2 regions of the Delftia sp. WSY_16 genome follow, and region 1 is predicted to be linked to the other one. Evidence: predicted binding sites of a transcription regulator. Region 1 holds the regulator's gene; the other holds the start of a gene.

Region 1 (7,116 bases):
CCGGCCCGCTGCGCGAGCCCTGGCCGCGCCCCGTCACCGCCGTGCTGCATGCAGGCGCAGCCCCCGACACCGATGCCCCCGCGTTTGCCATGCAGCGCCAGCTGTCCAGCGAAGCCGTCAATGCCCAAGGCGAGCGCATCGCACTGTCCGCCCTGCGTGCGCAGCCCGTGGAGGCCGTGGCGGCAGTGGCCCGGCCCGAAGGCTTTTTCTCCATGCTGACCCGCGAGCAAGGCCTGACGCTGGAGCATGTCCAGGCGCTGCCGGATCACTATAATTTTGAGAGCTTCCAGCGCCTGGGGCGCAACGAAGACCCGCTGGTCTGCACCGAAAAAGATGCCGTCAAGCTGTGGCGCACCCATCCCCAGGCCTGGGCGGTTGCGCTGCAATTGCAGCTGCCGGCGGATTTCTGGGCGCTGCTGGATGAGCGGCTGCAGGCACTGCGCCCCTGCCCCGCCTGACTATCATCTCCGTCTCGGCTGGCTGCCACGGCCCGCCCTTTCCCTTCAAAACACAGGATCCGCCATGGACGCCAAACTTCTCGAACTGCTGGTCTGCCCCGTCACCAAAGGCCCGCTGCGCTTTGACCGCGAGCACCAGGAACTGGTCTCGCGCAGCGCGCGCCTGGCCTACCCGGTGCGCGACGGCATTCCCGTGCTGCTGGAAACCGAGGCCCGCACGCTGGACGACGACGAGATCGAGGACTGATTTTTCCCATCACCTGCGCCGCCCCACGCCTTCGCCTCACTCCTGCACGCACCATGTCCTCCGCGCCCTTCACGGTTCTGATTCCCGCCCGCCTGTCTTCCAGCCGCCTGCCGGGCAAGCCCCTGGCCGACATTGCAGGGCTTCCCATGGTCGTGCGCGTGGCACAGCGCGCCAGCCGCAGCGGCGCCGCACGGTGCGTGGTCGCAGCCGATGACGAAAGCATCCTCGCCGCCTGTGCCGCGCATGGCGTGGCGGCCGTGCTCACGTGCAACGACCATGCCAGCGGCAGCGACCGACTGGCCGAGGCCTGCGCGCTGCTGGGTCTCGATGGCGATGACATCGTGGTCAATGTCCAGGGCGACGAGCCGCTGATCGCCCCCGAACTCATCGACGCCGTGGCCGCCCTGCTGCCCCGGCAACCTTCGGCCAGCATGGGAACAGCGGCGCATGCCATTGACAGCCTTGCCGACTTCGTCAACCCGAACGTGGTCAAGGTCGTCTGCGATGCCCAGGGCATGGCCCACTATTTCAGCCGTGCGCCCATTCCCTTCGCACGCGAGCATGCGGACCAGGCATGGTGGGAGACGGCATCGGCAGCGTTGGGCCACCCCGGCTTCGCACCGCTGCGCCACATCGGCATCTACAGCTATCGCGCCGGCTTCCTGCGCAGCTTCCCCCAGCTTTCCCAGGCACCCACCGAGGCACTGGAGGCCCTGGAGCAGTTGCGTGCGCTGTGGCACGGCCACCGCATCGCCGTCCATGTCACACCCCATGCACCCGGCCCTGGCGTGGACACGCGCGAGGATCTGGAGCGGGTGCGCGCCCAGCTGTCCAACCCGCCGGCCTGAATCGGCCGGCCGCTGAAAACGCACAAATGGCGATGCCGGGCATCGCCATTTGCAGCAACACCGCCCATGCGGTTTTGTCGGACAGCAAAACGCAGGTTTTGGCGATTGCACAGGCGACAGTTTTGCCCCGTGCGTGTAAGCCAGTGTTGGCCCTGTGCGTGCTATCCTTGCCCGCGACAAAAATATGACGCATGGACTGTCCGCCCCGGTGGGCCGATCCGGCAGACAAGAATTTCTACTCTCCTCAAGGACTTCCATGAAACTGATTTTGTTGGGCGCACCCGGCGCCGGCAAAGGCACGCAAGCCGCTTTCATCTGCCAGAAGTACGGCATTCCCCAGATCTCCACCGGTGACATGCTGCGTGCCGCCGTCAAGGCCGGCACGCCCCTGGGCCAGCAGGCCAAGGCCGTGATGGACGCCGGCCAACTGGTCAGCGACGACCTGATCATCAATCTGGTCAAGGAGCGCATTGCCCAGCCCGATTGCGCCAACGGCTTCCTGTTCGACGGATTTCCCCGCACCATTCCCCAGGCCGACGCCATGAAGGCCGCCGGCGTGAAGCTGGACTACGTGCTCGAGATCGATGTGCCCTTCGATGCCATCATCGAGCGCATGAGCGGCCGCCGCTCCCACCCCGCTTCGGGCCGCACCTACCACGTCACGTTCAACCCGCCCAAGGTCGAAGGCCTGGACGACGTGACCGGCGAGCCGCTGGTGCAGCGCGAGGACGACAAGGAAGAAACGGTCAAGAAGCGCCTGGACGTCTACAGCAGCCAGACCCGCCCACTGGTGGACTACTACCGCGCCTGGGCCGAGAAGGAAGCCGCAGCAGCCCCCAAGTACCGCGCCATCAGCGGCCTGGGCTCGGTGGAAGACATCACCCAGCGCGCCCTGGCAGCACTGGCTGAATGACGCAGGCCATGCGCCAGACCCCAGAAAAGCACCCGCCGGGTGCTTTTTTGTTGCCCGCCTGCATCTGAAGCGCCGGCGACGCCCGGAGGATCAGTCGCGCGGCTGCGCGGCCAGCGCCAGCATCATGGCAATCCGCGCCTTGGCCACGGGCAGTTGGACCAGATCGGCCTCTGCGGGGTCCGTGCCAAGCCCCGAGGCAACGGGCAGGCCTTCGGCGCAGCGCGTGCCCCGCCAGATCCAGACGCCTTTGTCGCGCGCACGCAGCAAGGCCGCTTCCATGCTTTCGTGAACGGTCGCATTGCCCGTGCCGGCCACCACGATGCCGCGCACGCCTGCGGCCACCAGCGCATCCACGCCGCAGGCTCGCGCCAGGGCACTGCTGAACACCACCTCGACCCAGGGCAGCTCATCCAGCGCCAGCAGGTCAGACAGCGCGGGAGCGGAAATCACCATCCGCGCAACGGGGGCGACCGGCGTGACCGGCGCATCAGGCACCAGCCAGCGCACGCGTCCTTCCTCCACCACGGCCTGCGGGCCACCTTCCATGGAGCGCATGGCCTGCAGTCGGTAAGGGTGGACTTTTTGCACCTGGGCCGCCGCATGCACTTCGCCGCCGGCCACCACCCACACACCGCTGCGCCCGCCGCTGGCGGCCACGGTCACGGCATCGCGCAGATTCTGCGGTCCGTCGGCCAGCAGGGCCGTGGCCGGGCGCATGGCGCAAGTGAGCACGATGGGCTTGGTGGCAGGCAGCAGGCTGTGCAGCAGCCAGGCCGTCTCTTCCAGCGTGTCCGTTCCATGCGTGATCACCACGGCGCGTGTGTCCGCATCCTCCAGCGCCTGCGTGCAGGCACGCAGCAACGCGCGCCACACGGGCCAGTCCATATCCTTGCTGTCCACCTGCGCGATCTGCTGCGTCTGCACAGGCCCCAGCGCCTGCTGCTCCAGATCCGGCACGGCATCGAGCAGCGACTGCACCGTGATCTGTCCGGCCTTGTATCCCACTGCCTGCGACTGCGAATCCGCCCGGCCGGCGATGGTGCCGCCCGTGCCAAGAATCACCAACTTTGACTGCCCCACTTGCACCTCTTGGAAAACTGGTTAAAAATACAGATACTGTATAAATCATCAGATGACTTCTCTGCCTGTCATCTGAATTCAAGGACCGGACGCACGCCATGCTCGACCATCCCAAGCTCACCGCCCGCCAGCAACAGATCCTGGACCTGATCCAGGCCGCCATCTCCCGCACGGGCGCGCCCCCCACCCGCGCGGAAATCGCCAACACGCTGGGCTTCAAGTCCGCCAACGCAGCAGAGGAACATCTGCAGGCCCTGGCCCGCAAAGGCGTGATCGAACTGGTCAGCGGCACCTCCCGCGGCATTCGCCTGCGTACCGACACCGTGCGCAACATCAATGCCGCACGCGGCACCAGCTTCGGGCTGCCGCTGTCGGCCCTGGCGCCGCTGATGCTGCCGCTGGTGGGCCGCGTTGCGGCGGGCTCGCCCATTCTCGCCCAGGAACATATCGACCAGACCTATTCCGTCGAACCCAGCCTGTTCCAGGTCCGCCCGGACTATCTGCTGCGCGTGCGCGGCATGTCCATGCGCGACGCGGGCATCATGGACGGCGATCTGCTGGCCGTGCAGTCCGCGCATGAAGCCCGCAACGGGCAGATCGTCGTGGCACGCCTGGGAGATGAAGTCACCGTCAAGCGCCTGCGCCGCACCACGCAGGGCGTGGAGCTCCTGCCGGAAAACCCCGATTACCCGGTGATCCGCGTCGCTCCCGAAGAGGCCTTTGCCATTGAAGGCCTGGCCGTGGGGCTGATCCGCAACAGCATGTCCATGTAAGCCGGACGGGCAGCCCTGCACGGGTTGCCACCCCCTATTTCATGCACCGCCCAGGTGGTAGGCGCGAAGCCTTGCAGCTTCGCCCTTGGCGGAGCTTTGCCCGCAAACCGCAATCCTGCCTGTGTCCATGCCTCTTTGAAATACGCCAACAGGAGTCGTCACATGGGATTCGCTCTGCCAACACTGTCTTCTCTGTCCTTCCTGCGCCTGGCACAGGGCATTCGCCTGCCCGCCGCCGCCATGGAGCCCGCCATGCGCACCATCCAGCCCGAATCGCCTGTGCAATCCGAGCAGGCGACCATCCTGTCCTTCAGCAAGGCACGCCGCCGCAGCCAGCAGCGGCGCAGCAAGTCAGCACGGCTGCCAGAACACAGGGATGCGCAGCTGCTGCTGCCCCTGCAACCCGAACTGCCCTCCCTTCCGGCAGATCAGGCCCTGCCTTCGGGTCTGCGCATCATCCAGCGCTCGCCGCAGGAGCAGCCCGAATGCCTGTTCATCTCGGGCCGCATGGCCGATGTCTGTGCCGCCCTGGAACGCATGGAAGCGCACGGCGCGCAGACACCGGCCTGAGGTCGCCCTGAGACCAACCCGTCCACCCGGTCTGCGAGAGCCCGGGCCTGTCTCTTGCCTTGCCCAGCGGCAGGGGCTGCGCATCAGGCCCTGACAGCCGCCGGTGCAGCACTTCCCTCGCTGCGCCGATTGCGCATGCACCACGCCTGCGCCGCGGCAACGCACAGAATGCACAGCACGACGCTCAACGAAAAACGCAGTCCGCGCGCATCGGACAGCATGCCGAACAACGGCGCCACCATGCCACCCATCGACATGGCCAGCCCCAGGGTCAGCCCGCTGGCCGTGGCCTGGTTGCGCGGCAGATAGTCCTGGGCCAGCGTGACCTGGGCGGCAAACGGAAGAAACATGCACACGCCCAGGGCCATGGTGCAGGCCAGCGCCATCCATGGCGTGGAGGCCAGGGCCAGGGCCGCCAGAGCAGGCAATGCCAGCAGGTAGCCGGCGCGGATGGCCTGCATGCGCCCCCGGCGATCTGCAAGCGTGCCCCCCAGCAAAGTACCCACCGCCGCAGCGGCTGTGAATGAGGTCAGCGTGGCCGCTCCCATGAAGTCCGAGCCGCCCAGCTCGCGCGTCACGAACATGGGCAGGGTGGACAGCACCGTCACATAGGGAATCGACCAGCAGACGATGACCCCGCACAGCAGGAAGAAGGCGCGCCAGTGGTTGGCGGGCAATTCGCCCTGCGCCACGGCCGGGCGCCGGGTGGCGCAATGGTCCTTGGCTCCATCCCGCCAAGTACAGGCATACCAGAGCACCAGCATGGCCGCTGCAGGCAGGGCCAGCATCCAGCTGCGGTGCAAGGCGCCTGCGCCCACCACGGCCGCAGCCAGCATGGGAGCGAACGATGCTCCCGCCGTTCCGCCCACCGAAAACACGCTCATCGCCTTCTGCGAGCTGCCGCCCGCCATGCGGGCCGCCACCGTTGCGGACGGATGGTAGGCCGCGATCCCCAGGCCGCACAGCACGGCAGCCAACCAGCTGACCCAGTAGTCCGGGCTCATGCCCACCAGGGCCAGGCCCAGGGCGGCCACCACAAAGCCGGCCGGCACCATCCAGGGCCGTGGCGACCGGTCGGCATACAGGCCGAACAGCGGCTGGACCATGCTCGACAGGCCCGTGGCCGCCAGCATCAGGCCGCTGGCTTCCGTATAGCTGTAGCCGCGCTCCAGCACCATGAAGGGCAACAGCGCAGGAACCAGTCCCTGGTAGAGGTCGTTGATGGCATGCGTGCCCGTAAGCAGCCCCAGACGTGCGCGGTTCATGCCCTGCCTCCTGTCACGTCCGTCATTCTCGAAAGGGAAATCATCTCCATACCTGCCACTTTCCTGCGGATTGAAAGTGGGTCATCGTAGGAAGTGCATGATCTGCATTCCTGCTACGAAGCAACAACAATCGTCGAGAAAATGACAACCCGGCAAAGTGGCCCACTTTCCCATGCCCGCACCCGCGCCTGCCTGGATGACGTGCCTGCGGCCGCTCCATTGCCCCCGCACGGCGAGCACACGGCCCGCCCGGTCGTGGCCTTTGCCACAGACATGGCGGCCGGCGCTGCCATCGCACCGCATGCCCACCGCCGCGGCCAGCTGCTGCATGCCACCGAGGGAGTGATGCTGATCCGCGCGGATTCGGGCAGTTGGGTCGTCCCCCCGGGATGCGCCGTCTGGGTTCCACCACAGGCCCTGCACGCCATCCACATGGCCGCCGGCCCCGTGGCCATGCGCACCGTGTTCGTGGAGCCGGGGCTGCGGCCCGGCCTGTGGCAAGACTGCCGAGTGATGCAGGTCACGCCCCTGCTGCGCGAACTCGTGCTGGAGGCCATCGAGCTGCCCATGGACTACCCGCTGGGCGGCAGGGAGGAGCGTGTCATGCAGTTGATCCTCGACGAAATGGAGCGCGCCCGCGCCCTGTCCTTGCACGTGCCCATGCCCCGGCATGGCGCCCTGGCCGCCTGCTGCCGCAGCTTTGTGGACGACCCATCGCAGGACGCCGGCCTGGCCAGTTGGGCACAGCGGCTGCACATGCATCCCCGCACGCTGGCACGCCTGTTCCTGCGCGAGACCGGCATGAACTTCGGCGCATGGTGCCGCCAGGCCCGTCTTCTGCTCAGCCTGCCCCGGCTGGCCGCTGGCGCCTCGGTCCTGGAAGTGGCGCTCTCCCATGGATACGACAGTCCCAGCGCCTTCACCGCCGTCTTCCGGCGCAGCTTTGGCGCTCCGCCCAGCGC
Region 2 (7,116 bases), on a different contig from region 1:
CCGTTGGCGCAGCTGCTGCACCAGGCCCAGGGATTCGGCCTCGGGAAACGTCACCAGCAGGCAGTCGCGCCCGGCCAGCAGCTCGGGCAGGCGGTCCAGGCGGCCGGGGCCGGCATGGATGGCAACGGGGTTGTGATAGGTCCACACAAATCGGTCCTTTGAATGAAACGGGGGCGCCGGGAAAAGCGCAGCCCTCAATGGCGGGTGCCCTGCTGGATGCGGCGGCGCAGCCAGTGGGAGATGAGATCGGCGGCGATCACCATCACGGTGATGACCACGATGCAGGTGGCCGTCTCCTGGTAGCGGAACAGCTTGAGGCTGCCGACCAGCTCGAACCCCAGCCCGCCCGCGCCCACCATGCCCAGCACCGTGGCCGAGCGCAGGTTGACCTCGAAGCGGTAGAGCACGACCGCGATCCAGGCCGTGATGGCCTGCGGTATCACACCGAAGACGATGAGCTGCAATTGCGTGGCGCCTGCGCTGCGCAGGGCCTGCAGCGGGCCGTCGTCGATCTCTTCGATGCTCTCGGCGAAGAACTTGCCCAGCATGCCCATGCCATGCAGCGCCAGGGCCAGCACGCCGGGAAACGGCCCCAGGCCCACGGCCGAGACAAAGACCAGCGCCAGGATCAGCTCGTTGATGCTGCGCACCACGTTCAGGAACTGCCGCGTGATGCGCCGCAGCCAGTGCCAGCCATGCAGGTTGCTGGCGGCGATGAAAGACAGCGGCAGCGCAAGCACCACGGACAGCATCGTGCCCCAGATGGCGATCTGCACCGTCTCCAGCGCGGGCGCCATCAGGCGCGGCAGCATGCTCCAGTCCGGCGGCACGGAGCGCGCCACGAAATCCCCGATCTGGGGCATGCCTGCCGCCAGTTCGCCCCAGCTCATCTGCGCGCCGCCCGCGCTCCAGTGCAGCACCCAGGCGATGGCCAGGGCCGCAGCCGCATAGCCGGTCCAGCCCAGGGCGCCATGGGGGCGCGGCGCGGTCCATTGCCAGCGGTCGCGCGGCTCGGGGCTCCAGGAACTGGCGCTGGTCATCACAGTCCTCCTGCGGGCGCGCTGGCCCGCATCCACGAGGCAGGCACCGGCGCCTGCGCATGCAGGCCGGCAGGCCCTATGGCCGCCGTGCCCGGAGGTGTGTCCGGCTCTGCGCCCTGCCCTGCGCCTTGCCCTGCAGTGGGCTGCGCATGGTAGATGGCCTGCAGCGCGGCCTCGTCCAGCGCCTGCGGCGATCCGTCAAAGACCATGCGGCCCTGGGCCAGGCCCAGCACACGGTCGCCGAACTCCCGCGCGTAGTCCACCTGGTGCAGGTTGCAGACCACGGCAATGCCCAGTTCGCGCGTGGCATCGCGCAGGTACTGCAGCACGCTGCGCGCGGTCTTGGGGTCCAGGCTGGCCACGGGCTCGTCGGCCAGGATGACCTGGGGCTGCTGGGCCAGCGCGCGGGCAATGCCCACGCGCTGCATCTGCCCGCCCGACAGCGCCTCGGTGCGCTCCAGCGCCTTGTGGGCCAGGCCCACGCGCTCCAGGCACTGGTCGGCCAGGCGGATATCGCTTTCGCGGAACAGCTGCAGCACCGAGGCCAGGGTGCCGGTCTGGCCCAGGCGCCCGGTCAGCACGTTCTTGCGCACCGACAGGCGCGGCACCAGGTTGTGGTGCTGGAAGACCATGGCCACGTGGCGAGCCAGCTCGCGCCGGCTGTGCCTGCCGCCGCCCAGCATCAGGTCCATGCCGCCCACCTCCAGCGTGCCGCTGTCGGCGCGGGCCAGGCCGTTCATGCAGCGCAGCAGCGTGGACTTGCCGGCCCCCGACAGGCCCAGCATGACGACGAACTCGCCGGGCTGCACATCCAGGTCGATGCCATGCAGCACATGGTTGCTGCCATAGCTCTTGCGCAATTGGCGGATGCGGATCATTTCATGCTCCCGAGGTCCAGCTTCAGGGCCTTGGCCGTCTGGCGTACCACGTCGTAGGCCTTGTCATCCGTGGCCGCGAAGCCGTCGAGCACGCCCTGGTCGCCCCAGGGCAGGTCCTTGACCTCGGCCAGGGCCGCAGCCACCTTCTGCTTGGTGCCGGCGTCCAGGTTCTTGCGCCAGGTCATGGGCGACTCGGGGATGGGCTGGGAGCGCCAGACGATCTGGAAGTCCTCGCGCTTGACCAGGCCCTTGTTCACGGCGGAGTCGAAGATGCGGTCGGCCACGGCCGCCGCATCCACCTTGCCGTTGGCCACAGCCATGATGCTGGCGTCGTGCGAGCCCGAGAAGATCACGCGCGAAAAGCCCTTGTCCGCATCGAAGCCCTCGGCCATCAACCCGGCCTTGGGAAACAGGTGGCCCGACGCCGAGGTCGGGTCCACAAAGGCAAAGCTGCGGCCCTTGAGATCGGCCACGCTGGCCGGGCCCTTGTCCTTGCGGGAGATCACCATGCTGTGGTACGCGCTCTTGCCCGTCTTCTTGGTCACGGCCACGGCAAAGGCCTCGGCGCCTGCCACCTGGCTGGCCAGCACGTACGAGAACGGGCCGAGGAAGGCGATGTCGATCTTGTTGGAGCGCAGCGCCTCGATCACGCCGTTGTAGTCATTGGCCACGAAGGGCCGCACCTTCATGCCGGTGCGGGTGGCCAACTGGTCCATGACCTGCTGGCTGGCGCGGATCATGGCCTGCGCGTCCTCCGAGGGGATCAGGCCCACGCGCAGCTCGGCGCTCTGGGCAAAGGCGGCAGTGGTAGCGGTGGAGGCGGTGGCGGCCAGGGCCAGCACGGCGCCGGCATGGCGCAGCCAGGTCTTGCGGTTCATCTTCATGGGAGTGTTCCTTTGCATCAGGTCAGGCACATCGGCGGATCGGTGGATCCGTGAATCGCCGGTCAAATCGCCAAGCGGGTGGGGATGGCTGAATGCTAGGAGCGACATATTTCTGCCATGTGAAAGTTTCAGAATCGGTTTTGACAGCATCCATAGACAAAACCTTGAGATACCGACTTTCGTGAGCAACGCCCGCTACCGCGCCTTCATCGCCGTCGCCCACCATGGCAGCCTCAGCGCCGCCGCCCGCGCACTGGGCGTGAGCCAGCCCACCATCTCCACCCAGATCGCCACGCTGGAGCGCCAAAGCCAGATCGAGCTGTTCCACCGCCGCGGCTACCGCATGACGCTCACGGGCGCAGGCGCCAGACTGCTGCCCATGGCGCAGAAAATCATGGCGCTGGAGGCCGAGGCCGAATTCTTCCTGCGCGACTCGGGGCAGTTGCACCAGGGCGAGCTCAAGATCGGCGCCGTGGGGCCCTTCCATGTGATCGAGATGGTGGCCGCCTACCGCGCACGGCACCCGGGCATGCAGCTGTCCATCCGCATGGGCAACTCGCAGCAGGTGCTGGCCGACCTGGAACGCTACGACACCGACGTGGCCGTGCTCGCCGGCCTCTACGACCGCCCGGAGCTGCTGGCACGCGAGTACGCGCGCCACGCCATCGTGCTGTTCGCCCATGTGGCCCATCCCTTCGCGCGGCGCAGCGAAATCGCGCTGTCCGAACTGCAGGGCCAGCCTTTGCTGCTGCGCGAGCACGGCTCGACCACGCGCACCGCGCTGGAATCGGTGCTGCAGGCCGCCGGGGTGCAGCCGCGCACCGAGCTGGAGATCGGCAGCCGCGAAGCCATACGCGAAGCCGTGGCGCGCGGCCTGGGACTGGGCGCCGTGTCCGAAGCCGAATTCATCCCCGACCCGCGCTTTCGCCCGCTGCGCATCGCGGGCGACCCGGCCAGCACCACCACCTATGTCTATTGCATGCGCGAGCGCAGCGACAGCCTGCTGGTGAGGTCGTTTCTGGAGGCGGTTTGAGCCTGCCGGTCCGCGCTCAGAACAGACTGCGCTGCGGCAGCAGCAGCGACGGATGGTAGAGGCTGCAATCGAGCCGCAGCGGCTCGCGGTTGAATCCGTACCGACGGCAGGCCAGGGCGAAGCGCTGGCGCAGCAGCTCGGCCCAGTGGCCAGTACCTTTCATGCGCTGGCCGAACTCGGCGTTGTACACGCGGCCGGCCTCGCGCTGCTCGCCCTGGATGCCGTGCAGGTCGCGCACGCGCTCCATCACGCGGCGGGCGCGGTCGGGGTAGTGCACCTGCAGCCATTGCTCGAACAGCGGCGCCACTTCCCAGGGCAGGCGCAGCACGGCATAGAAGGCGTGGCGCGCGCCTGCGTCGGCGGCCGCCTCCAGCACCTTCTCCAGGTCTTCGTTGATGAAGGGAATCTGCGGTGCCAGGCTCACGCCCACGGGCACGCCCGCCTCGGTCAACGCGCGGATGCTGCGCAGCCGGCGGTACGGCGCGGCGGCGCGCGGCTCCAGGTGGCGGGCCAGGTCGGCATCCAGCGTGGTCAGCGTGATGTGCACCGAGGCCAGGCCCTGGCGCGCCAGCGGGGCCAGCAGGTCCAGGTCACGCTCCACCCCGCTGCCCTTGGTGACGATGGAAAACGGGTGACGCGCCTCGGCCAGCACTTCGATCAGGCGGCGCGTCAGCCCCAGCTCGCGCTCCACGGGCTGGTAGCAGTCGGTGACCGAGCCCAGCATCACGGGCGCGGCCACATGGCTGGCGCGCGACAGCTCGGCGCGCAGCAGCTCTGGCAGGTTCTGCTTGGCGATGAGCCGGGTCTCGAAGTCCAGCCCCGGCGACCAGCCCAGGTAGCTGTGCGTGGGCCGGGCATAGCAATAGATGCAGCCATGCTCGCAGCCCCGGTAGGGATTGAGCCCCATGTGAAACGGCAGGTCGGGCGACTGGTGGCGGCTCAGCGCCGAGCGGGCCTGCTCCCAGCGCAGTTCGGTGCGCAGCGCAGCGGCCTCTTCGCCTTCGGCCGGCGCCTCAAGACTGCCCCAGCCGTCGTCAAAGGCCTCGCGCGGATCGGTGGTGAAGCGGTGGGCCAGTTGGCTGGCTGCGCCCCGGCCCTTGATGGGGTGCAGGGGCACCCGGGCCGTGTCGTGATGAGGCGTGGGAGGACTGGAAAGCATGAAGCAACTGTATAAAAATACAGCCATACCAACAAGCACTCCCCGCATGCCTGCGGTTGCGAAGTGGGTTTTGCCGGCTTGGCAAGTGCCCGCGCCAATCCGCACCGCACCGTGCGGGTTCGCTTGGCAGAACGCGCACGGGCCTGCACAATGGCCTTATCGCACCAACTTGGTGCTTTTCTCTTTTCTGAAGATGCCTTGGCCCGGACAACCGCGTTGCCCGGGCTTTTGTCCGTTTGGGCGCCGCTGCCCTTCACTGCAGCCACGGCGCAAGCACACAAGGGAGCCAACACCATGGAGCGCAAGCCCCACATCATTCTTTCGTCCCTGGACCTGGAACGCATCGAGGCCCTGCTGGACAAGCAGCCCGCCTTTCCCGGCCGCGAGGCGCTCGAGGCCGAGCTGGACCGTGCCGACGTGCTCGAGCCCAAGGAAATGCCGCCCAACGTGGTGACCATGAATTCCACGGTGCGCTTCACGCTGCTGGAGTCGGGCAAGACCAATACGCTGACCCTGGTCTATCCCAAGGAGATGGATGGCAGCGCCGACAAGGTGTCGGTGTTCGCGCCCGTGGGCATTGCCCTGCTGGGCCTGAGCGTGGGCGACCAGTCCCGCATGCCCGGCCCCTCGGGCCAGGTCACCGTGCGCGTGGATGCCATCGAGTTCCAGCCGGAAAGCGCAGGCGAGCTGCACCGTTGAACGCCGACCGGCGTGAAGCGAAAAAGGCAGCCCACCGGCTGCCTTTGTTGTTTGTGGACTGACGCACCGCGCCTCAGCGCAGGCCCGCCACAAATGCCGCGATCAGGCCGGTGCCCACCAGGCCCGCCTGCCAGCGCAACGCCATGTGCCAGCTGGGAACGTGGCGCTCCACGCGCTCGTACAGCAGATGGCCGGCCGCAATCGACAGCACAAAGGCCGTGCACATGCCCAGCAGGGCGGCGGGAATGGACTGCGGCCAGAAATGGCTTTCCACGGCGTTGACCAGCAGGCAGACCGAGAAGTGCACGAGAAACACCGAGTACGAAATCTTGCCCAGCCGGCGCAGCGGCGCCCAGCCTTGTGCCTGGGCAAACGCGGGGCTGCGCATGGCCGCGGCCAGGGCCAGCGCCGTGGCACCGGCCAGTGCGATGCGGTCGCGCCACTCCAGTGCCAGCGCCGCCACGACCAGGGCCACGATCAGCAGGGACCAGCTCCAGGCCGTCGAGGACTTGTCCGCATGCGCGGCCCAGTAGGCCAGCATGCCCAGGCCGTAGGCGCCAAAGAAGTACGGCGCCCAGACGTCCCATTGCGCATCCAGATTGAAGCCCAGCAGCGAGGCCGCCACGCCGATCACCACCAGCGCCTGCGCCACGCTCAGCGTCCAGGGCCAGCAGCGCGACAGCGCCTGGCCACCGAAGCGGCGGCGCAGCAAGGCGCCGCCCCAGCGCGTGCCGGCCAGCAGCAGCGCCGTCAGCGCAAACAGCTGGAAGTCGATGGACACGTACCAGACGCCGGCGGACAGCGACTCCTCGCCCACGATGTTCTGCAGCAGCAGCGCATGCGCCACCAGCTGCCAGAGATCGGGCTCGCCCGACACCGAGGCATGGTCGAACCAGGGCCGCACGGCCGCCGAGACGACGATGGCCACGACCAGGGCCACGGCATAGGGCACGACCAGGCGCACGAAGCGGCGCCCGATGCGCGACCACGGATCGCAGTGCTGGCCGTGGCCTTGCGGCGCCATGCTGGCTGCCGCCAGGTAGCCGCCCAGCACCAGGAAGATCTGCACGGCCATGCGCGCATATTCATAGAGCCAGTCGATGAGGTCCGGCGCGGCCGGATGGGCGATATCGGACATGGGGCCGTAGAAGGCCAGGTGGTGCCAGACGATGGCGGCACAGGCCAGGCCCTTGGTGCAGTCGATCAGCGCACTGCGGCTAGCGTGGGACATGGGGCAATCTGCAATCTGCGAACGGGTCGGGAAGCGGGAGGCGCTGGGCCGGGCCGCCTGGCCGCAAGCCCGCAAAGGCGCCATTGTGCGCCTTTTGACCGCGTCTTGCAGAAAGCTGACGCACCGCTTTCCAAGCCGCACAGGACATGCCGGCACGCGAGGGCACAATGCATGCCATGACGCAACCCAAAC

The links. The regulator LexA, encoded in region 1, represses DNA repair genes until DNA is damaged. The targets are predictions, from matches to a motif close to ACTGTATNNNNATACAGT.
Region 2: the regulator LexA is predicted to act here: its motif matches at 5,001-5,018, upstream of ACF8O7_RS06900 (PA0069 family radical SAM protein).

Annotation. Positions count from the first base shown of each region.
Region 1 covers NZ_JBICKS010000040.1:271,101-278,216, reverse strand. Annotated here, with positions in the region: gene lpxK (tetraacyldisaccharide 4'-kinase) at 1-458, shown strand, start outside; gene ACF8O7_RS20970 (Trm112 family protein) at 523-705, shown strand; gene kdsB (3-deoxy-manno-octulosonate cytidylyltransferase) at 759-1,553, shown strand; gene adk (adenylate kinase) at 1,810-2,466, shown strand; gene ACF8O7_RS20955 (asparaginase) at 2,557-3,546, opposite strand; gene lexA (transcriptional repressor LexA) at 3,645-4,319, shown strand; gene ACF8O7_RS20945 (hypothetical protein) at 4,482-4,889, shown strand; gene ACF8O7_RS20940 (MFS transporter) at 4,973-6,154, opposite strand; gene ACF8O7_RS20935 (helix-turn-helix transcriptional regulator) at 6,296-7,116, shown strand, end outside.
Region 2 covers NZ_JBICKS010000011.1:107,636-114,751, forward strand. Annotated here, with positions in the region: gene psrA (iron-containing alcohol dehydrogenase PsrA) at 1-147, opposite strand, end outside; gene phnE (phosphonate ABC transporter, permease protein PhnE) at 195-1,040, opposite strand; gene phnC (phosphonate ABC transporter ATP-binding protein) at 1,040-1,918, opposite strand; gene phnD (phosphonate ABC transporter substrate-binding protein) at 1,915-2,802, opposite strand; gene ACF8O7_RS06895 (LysR substrate-binding domain-containing protein) at 2,984-3,835, shown strand; gene ACF8O7_RS06900 (PA0069 family radical SAM protein) at 3,852-4,994, opposite strand; gene rnk (nucleoside diphosphate kinase regulator) at 5,289-5,693, shown strand; gene ACF8O7_RS06910 (acyltransferase family protein) at 5,767-6,924, opposite strand; gene ACF8O7_RS06915 (GbsR/MarR family transcriptional regulator) at 7,092-7,116, shown strand, end outside.